DNA from 2 places in the Methylobacterium sp. XJLW genome. Region 1 is predicted to be linked to the other one. Evidence: predicted binding sites of a transcription regulator. Region 1 holds the regulator's gene; the other holds the start of a gene.
What was found. The regulator LexA, encoded in region 1, represses DNA repair genes until DNA is damaged. The targets are predictions, from matches to a motif close to TGTTCNNNNTGTGTTCNG.
Positions count from the first base shown of each region.

Region 2: uvrA (excinuclease ABC subunit UvrA) is a predicted target of LexA. The motif match lies at 2,355-2,372, and genes of this name have one in related genera.

Region 1 covers NZ_CP016429.1:4,607,686-4,613,364, forward strand. Annotated here, with positions in the region: gene A3862_RS21325 (vWA domain-containing protein) at 1-660, opposite strand, end outside; partial or broken gene A3862_RS21330 (ComEC/Rec2 family competence protein) at 913-2,346, shown strand; gene lexA (transcriptional repressor LexA) at 2,340-3,077, opposite strand; gene A3862_RS21340 (hypothetical protein) at 3,328-3,774, shown strand; gene A3862_RS21345 (hypothetical protein) at 3,793-4,008, opposite strand; gene A3862_RS21350 (NRAMP family divalent metal transporter) at 4,089-5,330, shown strand; gene fae (formaldehyde-activating enzyme) at 5,393-5,679, shown strand, end outside.
Region 2 covers NZ_CP016429.1:5,078,024-5,083,702, forward strand. Annotated here, with positions in the region: gene uvrA (excinuclease ABC subunit UvrA) at 1-2,199, opposite strand, end outside; gene A3862_RS23455 (MFS transporter) at 2,642-3,823, shown strand; gene A3862_RS23460 (cupin domain-containing protein) at 3,827-4,252, opposite strand; gene A3862_RS23465 (methyl-accepting chemotaxis protein) at 5,055-5,679, shown strand, end outside.

The sequences.
Region 1 (5,679 bases):
CTCGGCCCATCCGGTAGGGGCGGCCAGCGGGACGGTCTGCCCGACCTGCGAGCGTGAGACCCCGCTCAACGACGAGGAAAGCCAGGAGAAGAGCTCCCGGAAGCGGAGGCCGCTCAACTTGAGCGGCTGGCGGCTGGAGATGCTCGCGAGGACGTCCATGTTCGCCCCCTCCAAGCCAACGGCGAAGAACGAGAAGGCCTTCGTCTCCTCGCCCTCGCGAACGAGTTGCGCGGCGCGGGAGTAACTGTCGGTCGGCCCGCCATCGGTGAACAGGAACACCCAGGGGCGATAGTAGGAGATGCCGTTGGCCCGGTATGCGTCCTTGCGCCGACGGATCATCTCGACGCCGCGTTCGATGGCCGCGCCCATCGGCGTGTCGCCGGTCGTTTCCAGGTTGGGCGGGGTGAACATGTCCGGCGTCTGGAATTCGCTCAGGACCGAGACGGGCCCGAAGGTCACCACCGCGATCTCGACCCGCTTCATCGCCAGTGTGTCGGCGGCCAGCTCATCCTTGAACGCCACGAGACCGTTGTTAAGCTCAGCGATGGGCCGGCCGCGCATCGAATGAGACGTGTCCAGCAGGAGTAGGCATGGGCAACGCGGCTCGGGGTTGTCGGCGAACTCCTCCGCACCGAATGGGACTTGGTCGAACTCGGACATGCCAATCCTCCGCCGCAACAGAGCAAGCGGCATAATCCTAGGTGGTACGCAATCCTCGCGGCCATGCAAGGGGTGACTTGACTGGCGACGGCCGCGGCGGAACTCCGACACCCACTTAGCTCTGCCGTCCAAGGCGTAACGTCCACGCTGGCAGGAGCACTGCCGGACAACCTGAAGGCCGGTTGGCTGAAGCGGTGGCGCCCAGCGGATGTCGACGGAGCGGTCGCTTACCCGCCGGCCAACCTTCCCAACAGGGTGTCGATCTCGGGCCTCCACATGGTGCTGGCCGCCGGCGTGGTGTTCTGGCTGGTGCGGGCGCTCCTCGCGCTGGTCCCCCATTGCGCGCTCCTCTGGCCGATCAAGAAGATCGCGGCCGGCTTCGCCATGGTCGGCGTCACCGCCTACTGCGCCTTTTCGGGCTGGGACATCGCCGCCGAACGCTCGCTGATCATGACCCTGATCATGCTGGGCGCGATCCTGGTGGACCGGCCCGCCCTGTCGATGCGCAACCTCGCCCTCGCGGCGCTGATCGCCCTGGCCCGGGAGCCGGAGGGCCTGCTCGGCCCGAGCTTCCAGATGTCCTTCGGCGCCGTGGCCGGGCTGATCGCCTGCGCACGGCTGATCGACGGGCGGCTGTTCGTGCGCCCCGGGGCGGGCCGGCTCGGTCGGCTCGTCGGCAGCGGCCTCTCGGCGGTCACCGGGACCCTGGCCACGACCCTGGTGGCGCAGGTCGCGACCGCGCCCTTCGCCACCTACCATTTCCAGACGATCCAGCCCTTCGGCCTCGTCGGCAACGCCCTGACCCTGCCGCTCGTCTCCCTCGTGGTGATGCCCTCCGCGGTGATCGGGATCCTCGCCTATCCCTTCGCCCTCGACCGCCCGATCTGGTGGCTGATGGGTCAGGCGGTGGGGGGCATGCTCGCCGTCTCCCATTGGATCGCCGGGTTCGAGCGGGCCATCGTGGTCGTACCGGCCTTCGGCACCGCGGCGCTGTTCCTGCTGACCGCGGGCCTGCTGCTCGCGACGTTACCGGCCTCCCGCCTGCGCTGGCTCGCCGTGCCGCCGATCCTGCTCGGACTCGTCGTCGCGGCCCGACCCGACCGCTACGACCTCTATGTCGATCGGCAGGGTGCGGGGGCCGCGGTGCGGGGGCCGGACGGACGGCTCGCGGCCCTCGGCAGCCCGTCCGGCTTCGTCCTCGAACAATGGCTGAAGGCGGACGGCGACGGACGGGGAGCCGGGGCACTGATCGTCCGATCGGGCAGCGGCCGCTGTGATCGGCTCGGATGCACCGCGCGCCTGCCGGACGGACGGGCGGTCGCCCTGGTCCGGGACCGGCGGGCCTTCCCGGAGGATTGCGCCCGCGCCGCGGTGCTGATCACGGGCCTCGTGGCCCCACCGACCTGCACCGGCCCCCTGGTGATCGACCGGCGCGTCCTGGCCGCCCAGGGCGCCGTCGCCCTCAGGTCCGATGGCGAGAGCTTCGTCGCCCATCACGCCCGGGCCGATGGCCGCGCCGTGCCCTGGCGACCACGCTCGGGACACGGGCCGGGACCGCCACAATTGGTCACCGCGCCCTCCGCGGAGGCCCGCGCCTCTGACGACGGGGCGACAACGCCTCCGGAAACCGATGCGTCGGGCGGGGACTTCGCCCCCGGCGACGCGCCGGCCGAGCCGCTTCAGTAGCGGCGGACGAGGCTGACGAGGCGGCCCTGGATCCGGACCCGGTCGGGCCCGAGGACGCGCGTCTCGTAGGCCGGGTTGGCGGCCTCCAGGGCGATCGAGGAGCCGCGGCGGCGCAGACGCTTGAGCGTCGCCTCCTCGTCGTCGATCAGCGCCACGATGATGTCGCCGGTATTGGCCGTGTCCTGCTTGCGGATCACCACGAGGTCGCCGTCGAGGATGCCGGCCTCGACCATCGAGTCGCCGCGCACCTCCAGGGCGTAGTGCTCGCCGCCGGCCACGAAATCCGGCGACAGGGTGATGGCATGGCTTTGGTTCTGGATCGCCGAGACCGGCGTACCGGCGGCGATCCGGCCCATCACCGGGATCGAAATGGCACGACCGGCGTCATCGATCATCCGCGTGCTGGCCGGGGCCGGCGGCTGCTTGGACTTGCCGCCCTCGACCACGCTCGGGGTGAAACGGCGCGGCTCGGCCGGGGCCGAAGATGGGGCCGAAGATGGGACCGTCTGGCTCAGGCTCTCGGGAATGCGGATCACCTCGATGGCGCGCGCCCGATTCGGCAGGCGCCGGAGGAAGCCGCGCTCCTCCAGGGCCGTGATCAGCCGGTGGATGCCGGATTTCGACTTGAGGTCGAGGGCGTCCTTCATCTCGTCGAAGGACGGCGGGACGCCGCATTCCTGCATCCGGCTCTGGATGAAACGCAGGAGGTCCAGCTGCTTGCGCGTGAGCATCGAAGGGGGACTCGCGGCTTGGCAGACCGCCCCGTGACGGTCTCTGAAACAAATCACGAACAGGTTAAACGTTCCGCAAGTGTTCCGCAAGGGCGGCACCGCTACGCTTGGCGCGTCGCTCCGCGCTCGCGGGAGCAAGGTCGAGAAACGCATTGACGGCGCAAGCGGAGCCGTTTCAATGCACCGCGGCGCCCCGCCGGGAAGGCGGCGGATCCGGGCCGCGGGCTGGGACCCTCTTGGGATGACGAGGATGCGACGACCCGCAGCTCTGCTGCCCCTCGGCCTCGCCGCCCTCGGCCTCGCCGGCTGCACCACCGGGTTCTCCTACATCTCGCGGAACTACGTGGCGCTCACCCCCCAGGTGGTGACGATCGGCTGCAAGGAGCCCTACGAGGTCTACGACAACCGGCAGATGCGCCGGATGCTGATCGTCTCGAACGCCCTGCGCGAATATACCGGCTGCAACCTGAGCGAGGCCCGGATCGATCCGGAGCCGAACGCCACCCGGGTGAAGCGCTTCCGCACCGCCGCCCGGGCCTATCTCGACGAGACCGTGCGCGAGGATTGCCGGATCACCGGCGAGACCGTGTTCGATCCGCTGAAGACCGAGTTCGCCTACGCCTGCGACACGCCGATCGAGAAGCGCGGCACCGTGGTCCCCCGCCTGCCGGGCCGCAATCCCGGTCTCGCCCGCTGACCGACCGGCGGCGCGCCGTCAGGCGCCCGGCTTCGGGAAGGTCCGTTCCGCCGCGTCGCCGGCGGCGGCGAGCAGGGCGCGGGCGAAGGCCCGGGCTTCCGCCCGGTCGAGAACGATCGCGGCGGTGACCGGCGCGCCGCCGAGGTCGGCCAGGGCGAGTTCCAGGCGCACCCCGTCGGGCACGGCGGTCGCCTGCAGGCTCCAGCCGGAGCCCCGATCCGTGCTCTCCGCCATCACATGTCCCTCCCGCCTGCCCCGGGAAAACGCCGCAGGCGCCCGCCGGAACCGGCCGTGCGCGGGACTGTTCCCGAGCCGTGCCCAGCGCTTCCCTGCCTCGCCTGTCCGCTTACCTCAAGGCCGCAGGCCCCGGACTCGTGGTGATGCTGGCCGATACGGATGTCGGAAGCCTCATCACGGCGGCCCAGAGCGGGGCGCGCTGGGGCTATTCGCTCCTGCTCCTCCAGATCCTGCTGGTGCCAATCCTGTACGTCGTCCAGGAGCTGACGGTGCGACTCGGGACCGCCACCGGACGCGGCCACGGCGCGCTGATCCGGGAGCGCTACGGGCCGGCCTGGGCCTGGATCTCGTACGGCGGCCTCGTGGTCGCCGGCATCGGCGCCATCGTCACGGAATTCTCCGGCATCGCCGGCATCGGGGACCTGTTCGGGGTGCCGCGGCTCGTGAGCCTCGGCCTGCCGGCCTGCCTGCTCCTGGGGCTCGTCTTCACCGGGAGCTACCGGCGCGTCGAGGTCGTGGCGATCGTGGTCGGCCTGTTCGAGCTGGTCTTCGTCGGGCTCGCCGTCGCGGCGCGGCCGAACCTGCCCGAGATCGTCGCCTCCTTCGGGCACATGCCGCTGGGCGACGGCCAGTTCCGGGTGCTGATCGCGGCCAATATCGGCGCGGTGATCATGCCGTGGATGATCTTCTACCAGCAGTCGGCGATCGTCGATAAGGGCCTGGGCTGGGAGCACGCGCGGCGCTCGCGGCTCGACACACTCGTGGGTGCGGTGGTCTCGCAATGCGTGATGGGCGCGATCCTCGTCGCCGCCGCCGCCACGATCGGCAAGGCCGGGCAGGGCAGCGCGAAGGGGCTGGAGACCGTCGGCGATCTCGCGGGCGCCTTCACGCCGGCCCTGGGGCCGTGGCTCGGGCAGGTGGTGTTCGGGGTGGGCATCATCGCGGCGGCCTTCGTGGCGCTCAACGTCGTGGCCCTGGCGCTGGCCTGGGGGTTCGGCGACGTGACCGGCCGGCCGCACTCCCTGGAGCAGTCGCCCCGGGAGGCTCCGGCCTTCTACGGCGCCTTCGCGCTCGCGGTCGCGGCCGGCGCGGTCGCCGTGCAGCTCGTGCCGGATCTCGTGGCGCTCAACATCGCCGTGGAGGTGATGAACGCGCTGCTCCTGCCCCTGGCGCTCGGCCTGCTGATCCTCCTCGCCACCCGGGCCCTGCCAGAGGGGCAGCGCGTGGCGGGCGTCTACAAGGGGGTGGTCTACGCGGTGTCGGGGATCACGATCGCGTTCGCGATGGTCGGCGTCCTGGACGGGGTGGGCCTGCTCTGACGCGATTGACGCGGGGCCTCCGATGATGTCTCCCGCGGGCTCCGATCAGGTGGAGTTCGAACATGCAAGAGATCTGGTTCCGCACGGGCGAGGCCACGGTGCTGGCGGCCGAGGGCCAGTACACCGACGCCATGCCGGAGGTGCTGATCGGCTCGGTGCGCGGTCCGGTCGGCCAGGCCTTCGCGTCGATGATGGGGCAGGTCCAGGGCCACACGCGGATGTTCGTGGTCCGCGACCTCAACCAGCTCGTGCGCCCTGCCACGATGATGACCACCAAGGTCACGATCCACACGGCCGAGTATGCCGAGCTCCTCGGCGGCGTGGTCCAGGCCGCCACCGGCGACGCGAT
Region 2 (5,679 bases), 470 kb from region 1:
GGTGGACTTGCCGCCCCCCGAGACGCCGGTGATGCAGGTGAAGGTGCCGAGCGGGATCTCGACATCGACATCCTTCAGATTGTTGCCCCGGGCGCCGAACAGGCCGAGCTTGCCCTTGCGGCCTTTTCGGCGCGCGGTGGGCGTCCGGACTGCCATCTCGCCCGTGAGGTATTTCGCGGTGAGCGAGGCCGGGTTGGCCAGGACCTCGGCGGGCGTCCCCTGGGCGATGATCTCGCCGCCATGGATACCGGCGCCCGGGCCGACATCGACCACGTAATCGGCCTGCAGGATCGCGTCCTCGTCGTGCTCGACCACGATCACCGAATTGCCGAGGTCGCGCAGGCGCTTGAGCGTGCCGAGCAGCCGCTCGTTGTCGCGCTGGTGCAGGCCGATCGACGGCTCGTCCAGGACGTAGAGCACGCCGGTGAGGCCGGAGCCGATCTGCGAGGCCAGCCGGATGCGCTGGCTCTCGCCGCCCGAGAGGGAGCCGGAGCCGCGGGCGAGCGTCAGGTATTCGAGGCCGACATCCACCAGGAAGCTCAGCCGGTCGCGGATTTCCTTGAGAATTCTGACCGCGATGGCGTTCTGCTTCGCCGTCAGCTTCTCCGGCAGCTCCGAGAACCAGCGATGCGCCTCACTGACTGAGAGGGCCGTGACATCGGCAATGTCGGCCATGGCGACCTTCACGGCGAGCGCCTCGGGCTTCAGCCGCTTGCCGCCGCAGGCGGCGCAGGGCGTCTCGCTCATGAAGCGCCCGATCTCCTCCCGGACGGCGTCCGAGTCGCTCTCCTTGTAGCGGCGCTCCAGGTTCGGGATCACGCCCTCGAAGGGCTTGTTGACCGTGTACTTGCGCAACCCGTCGTCGTAGGCGAAGCGGATCGCCTGCTTGCCCGAGCCGTAGAGCACGATGGCACGGGCCGTCTCCGACAGGCTCTGCCACGGGACGCTGGTCTTGAAGCCGAAATGCTCGGCCAGCGCCTCCAGGGTCTGCCCGTAATAGGGCGAGGTCGATTTCGCCCAGGGGCCGACGGCGCCGCGCTTCAGGCTCAAGCCGGGGTCCGAGATCACCAGCTCGGGGTCGATCCGCATCTCGTGGCCGATGCCGCTGCAGGTCGGGCAGGCGCCGAACGGGTTGTTGAACGAGAACAGCCGGGGCTCGATCTCCGCGATGGTGAAGCCCGAGACCGGGCAGGCGAAGCGCGACGAGAAGGTGATGGTCCGGGGCGTCTCGCCCTCGGGGGCATCCGCGAACACGACCTCCGCGATGCCATCGGCCAGCTCCAGGGCCGTCTCGAAGGACTCGGCCAGCCGCGAGCCGATATCGGCCCGGACCACGATGCGGTCGACCACCACGTCGATGTCGTGCTTGAACTTCTTGTCGAGCTTGGGCACGTCGTCGATGGCGTAGTATTCGCCGTTCACGCGCAGGCGCTGGAAGCCCTTCTTCTGGTACTCGGCGATTTCCTTGCGGTACTCGCCCTTGCGACCGCGGACCACGGGGGCCAGCAGGTAGAGCCGGGTCTTCTCCGGCAGTTCCAGCACCCGGTCGACCATCTGCTGGACGGTCTGGCTCTCGATCGGCAGGCCGGTGGCGGGCGAGTAGGGAATGCCGACCCGCGCCCAGAGCAGGCGCATGTAGTCGTAGATCTCGGTGACCGTCCCGACGGTGGAGCGGGGGTTCTTGGAGGTGGTCTTCTGCTCGATCGAGATCGCCGGCGACAGCCCGTCGATCTGGTCGACGTCGGGCTTGGACATCATCTCCAGGAACTGGCGGGCATAGGCCGAGAGCGACTCGACGTAGCGGCGCTGCCCCTCGGCGTAGATCGTGTCGAAGGCCAGCGACGACTTGCCCGAGCCCGACAGCCCGGTGAACACCACGAGCTTGTCCCGGGGGATCGTCAGGTCGACGTTCTTGAGGTTGTGCTCCCGGGCCCCCCGGACCGCGATGACCCGCCGGTCATGGGCGCTCGCCGGCGCGGCGTCGAACAGGGCCGCCAGCTTGGCGTCGATCGCGGCCTCGGCAGCCGCCCCAGGGCGGGCGGGCTTTTCGGACTTCGCGCGGGCCGGCTTGGGCTGCGGGGCCGGGGCGGCGGTGGCGGCTTTCGGAGCCTTGGACGCCGTCTGCGCGGCGGCTGTCGGGGCAGCTTGGGCGGCGCCGGCGCGGCTTGCGGCACGACTTCCAGCTTGGGCTTTGGCCATGAGGGCGGCGGTCTTTCGAGGCGTCGACGCAGTCGGATCGGATCCGGATCGGATTCGCGCGCGGGCCAGCCGCCGCTCCGACACATGTCGAGCCCGAGGGGGCCGACGGCAAGGTGGGGCCGGCGGGACGCAGGTCCGTCATGCGCCGCCCTTGCTAGAACGAAACGCGTACGGCGGCAACCGCTCGGCGAACGAGCCGCCGCCCTTGCGCGCGCGGCAAAGCGTTCCGGCAGCGCCCGAGCGGGCGTCCAACCGGTCGTCCGAGCGGGCGCGCGAGGGCGCCTGCGAGGAACCGGGCGAGTCGCCGACGCATGGGGCCGCCGGTGTCCCCTCCGGGCGCGCGGCACGGCGCGCGCGACGACGGCCCGGTGTTGCACCGCGGGAACCGAGGCCCCACGTCGCCGGGATCCACCCTCGGACTCGACTCCATCGACAGGTGCCGATGCCAGCGCTCGACCTGACCGACCCGGTCGCCCTCGGCGGGGCGGGGGACCGGAATGCGGCCCGCGGACAGAGCGTGTCCACGCGGCTGCTGTTCCTGATCGTGGGCATCGCCAACGCCACCTGGGCGCCCCTGGTGCCGCTGGTGCAGGACCGCGCCGGCCTCGACGCGGCGGGGCTCGGCCTGCTGCTCCTCACCTTCGGCATCGGCTCGATCCTGGCGATGCCGAGCGCCGGGGCGGCGGCTTCGCGGCTCGGTTTCCGGCCGGTCCTGCTCGCCGGCACGCTGGCGATCGGCCTCGCCCTGCCGGTGCTGGCCGTGGGCGATGGGCTCGTGGAGCTCACCCTGGCGCTGGTGCTGTTCGGCGCCGGGATGGGGGCGGTGGACTGCGTCATGAACCTGCAGGCCGTCGTGGTGGAGCACGCCAGCGGGCGCCCGATGATGTCGGGCTTCCACGGCCTCTACAGTCTCGGCTGCATCCTGGGGGCGCTGATCGCCAGCGGCCTGCTGGCGGCCGGGCTCGGCGCGGGCTGGAGCGTGCTGCTCCTGGTCGCCGGGATCGCGGCCCTGTTCGCGGCCGCCTGGCCCGGGATCCTGCCGGCGGAGCGGGCAGGGGGGAGCGGAGTCCCCGCCTTCGCGCGCCCCCGGGGCATCGTGCTGGTGCTGGGCCTGCTCTGCTTCGTGGTGTTCCTCACCGAGGGCTCGGCCCTCGACTGGAGCGCGGTGTTCCTGATCCAGCAGCGAGGCCTCGATCCGGCCTGGGCGGCGCTCGGCTACGCGGCCTTCTCGGTGACGATGACGGCCGGGCGCCTTGCCGGCGATCGGGTCGTGGCCCGGCTCGGGCGGCGGCCCGTGGTGGTCTTCGGCGGCCTCCTGGCGGCCGCCGGACTCGCGCTCTCGGTCCTGGTCCCGGCCTGGGAGGCGGCCCTCGCCGGCTACGCCCTGGTCGGGGCGGGCTGCGCCAACATCGTCCCGGTCCTGTTCACGGCGGCCGGCCGCCAGACCGCGATGCCCGCGCGCGTGGCGGTGCCGGCGGTGACGACGCTCGGCTATGCCGGGGTGCTGGCGGGCCCGGCGCTGATCGGCTTCGCCGCGCAGGCTTTGGGCCTGTCCGCCGCGCTCCTGCTCGTGGCGGCCCTGCTCCTCGCCGTGGCGGCGGCCGGGCGGTCCCTGCCGGTGTGAGGCTCACGCCTCGGCGTTGCGCGCCATGAAGGTGGCGGGGCTGCCGTCCTCTGGGTTCACGAAGACGATGTCGGTGGGCGCCCGCCGGGGGGTGTCGATCGCGAGGAACACCACCTTTTCCGCGGGATCGATCTCCGGCATGGCGTGGACCGTGCCCTTCTCGAAGACCAGGAGCTGACCGGGGCCGAATGCGGTCGCGGCGGCCGGGTCGCCCAGCCAGACCGTGCCCCGGCCCGACAGGCAGTAGAGATACTCGTCGCAGGTGGCGTGGTAGTGCGGCGGAGTCGGCCGGTAGACCCGGAACACCCGGGCGCTCGCCGCCTCCCGGTCGGTCAGATAGGTGTCGACCAGGAGGGTCTGGGCGCTGCCGGGCAGCGCCGCCGCCAGCGCCGCCACGTCGAAGATGCCGGTCCCCGCCGCGTCCGCCATCGCCTCCGCCTCCGCCTCCGACATCACGTCCTCCTCACTCCGAAGACCGTCGCGCACGATCCTGTCCTCGGCCCGCCCGCTCTCGATCGGCGCCGGGGCGCGCCGCGGGCTCGCGGCGTCGATCCCCCCGTCATGCTCACCCAGGGTGGTGCGCAGGCGCCCCGCGTCAACGCGGCGAGACAGCCCGTCGAGGCGTGCGCCCCGGCGGCGACGTCCTGCGGGCCGCCCATCCTGCGGGCCGCCCATCCTGCGGGCCGCACATCGCGCGCCGGGACGACGGGAACGCCCGGGGCCGCCACAGGCTCCGGCGCTTGCGGAGCCCGAAATCAGCCGCTCCGGGTCGTCGATCGGGGTGACGAGCGGGGTGGCGAGAGCGACGATCCCGGCCCGGGGGGCGGCGGTGGCGGAGACGACGCGGGCCGGGGCGCGGAAAGGCGCAGCTGTCGCCCCCCGCTGGAGAGGACCCGGCGGTTCAGGGCGCTCCGGCGGCGGCGGTCCCGCATGACCCGGCGCAGGGTCACGATCCCGCGCCCCGCAATAGAACCGGGGGAGCGAATTCCCCGGACGGCCTCCGCCGAAGTACCGCCGCTGATGAAAGACGGCCCGCCCCCGCACGGGCGATCCCCGGAACCGATGATCCCCGCGCTGAAGACCTGGCAAACCTGCACACCGACAGCGCCGCCCCGATCGAAACTGCCATCCGATCAGGCAGAGCTGCACCGAATCCGGGCAGGTCAGCATAACCAGATCTTTATGACCTGCGGCCAAGCTCCGTTCTGTTCTCCGAGATGTCCTGCCGCCGATGATCCTCCTCTCCTCGCTTCGCGCCCGGATCCTGGTCGTGGCGCTCGCCCCCAGCCTCGCCTTCGCGGGGGCCGCCGGCTGGACGGTGTCCGACCAGTGGGCGCGGCGCGCCGAGATGGACCGGGTGGAGAGCCTCGTCGGCCTCGCCTCGCGGATCAGCGCCTTCGTGCATGAGGCCCAGCGCGAGCGCGGCGCCTCCAGCCTGTTCCTGGGCGCGAAGGGCGCACAGTTCGGGCCCGAACTCGCCGCCCAGCGCGTGCGCACCGACGCGGCGCTCGCAGACCTTCCCGGGGCGATGGCGGCGGCCACGCAGTACGGCCCGGCCTTCGCGGCGCGCGGCGCGGGTTTCGGCCAGGCGCTCGCCGGGCTCGCCGACCAGCGGCGGGCGGTGGACGCCCTGACGGCCGGCGTCCCCCAGGCGGCCGGCTACTACACCGGCCTGATCGGCGAGGGGCTCGGGCTCGTGCGGGCGATGGGCGGGGCGATCGACGAGGCCGGCCTCGCCGCCCGGGCGAACGCCTACGCGGCCTTCCTGGCCATGAAGGAAGCCGCCGGCCAGGAGCGGGCCGCCGCCTCGGCGGTCTTCGCCTCCGGCAACCTGGACCTCGCGGCCGCGCGCCGGC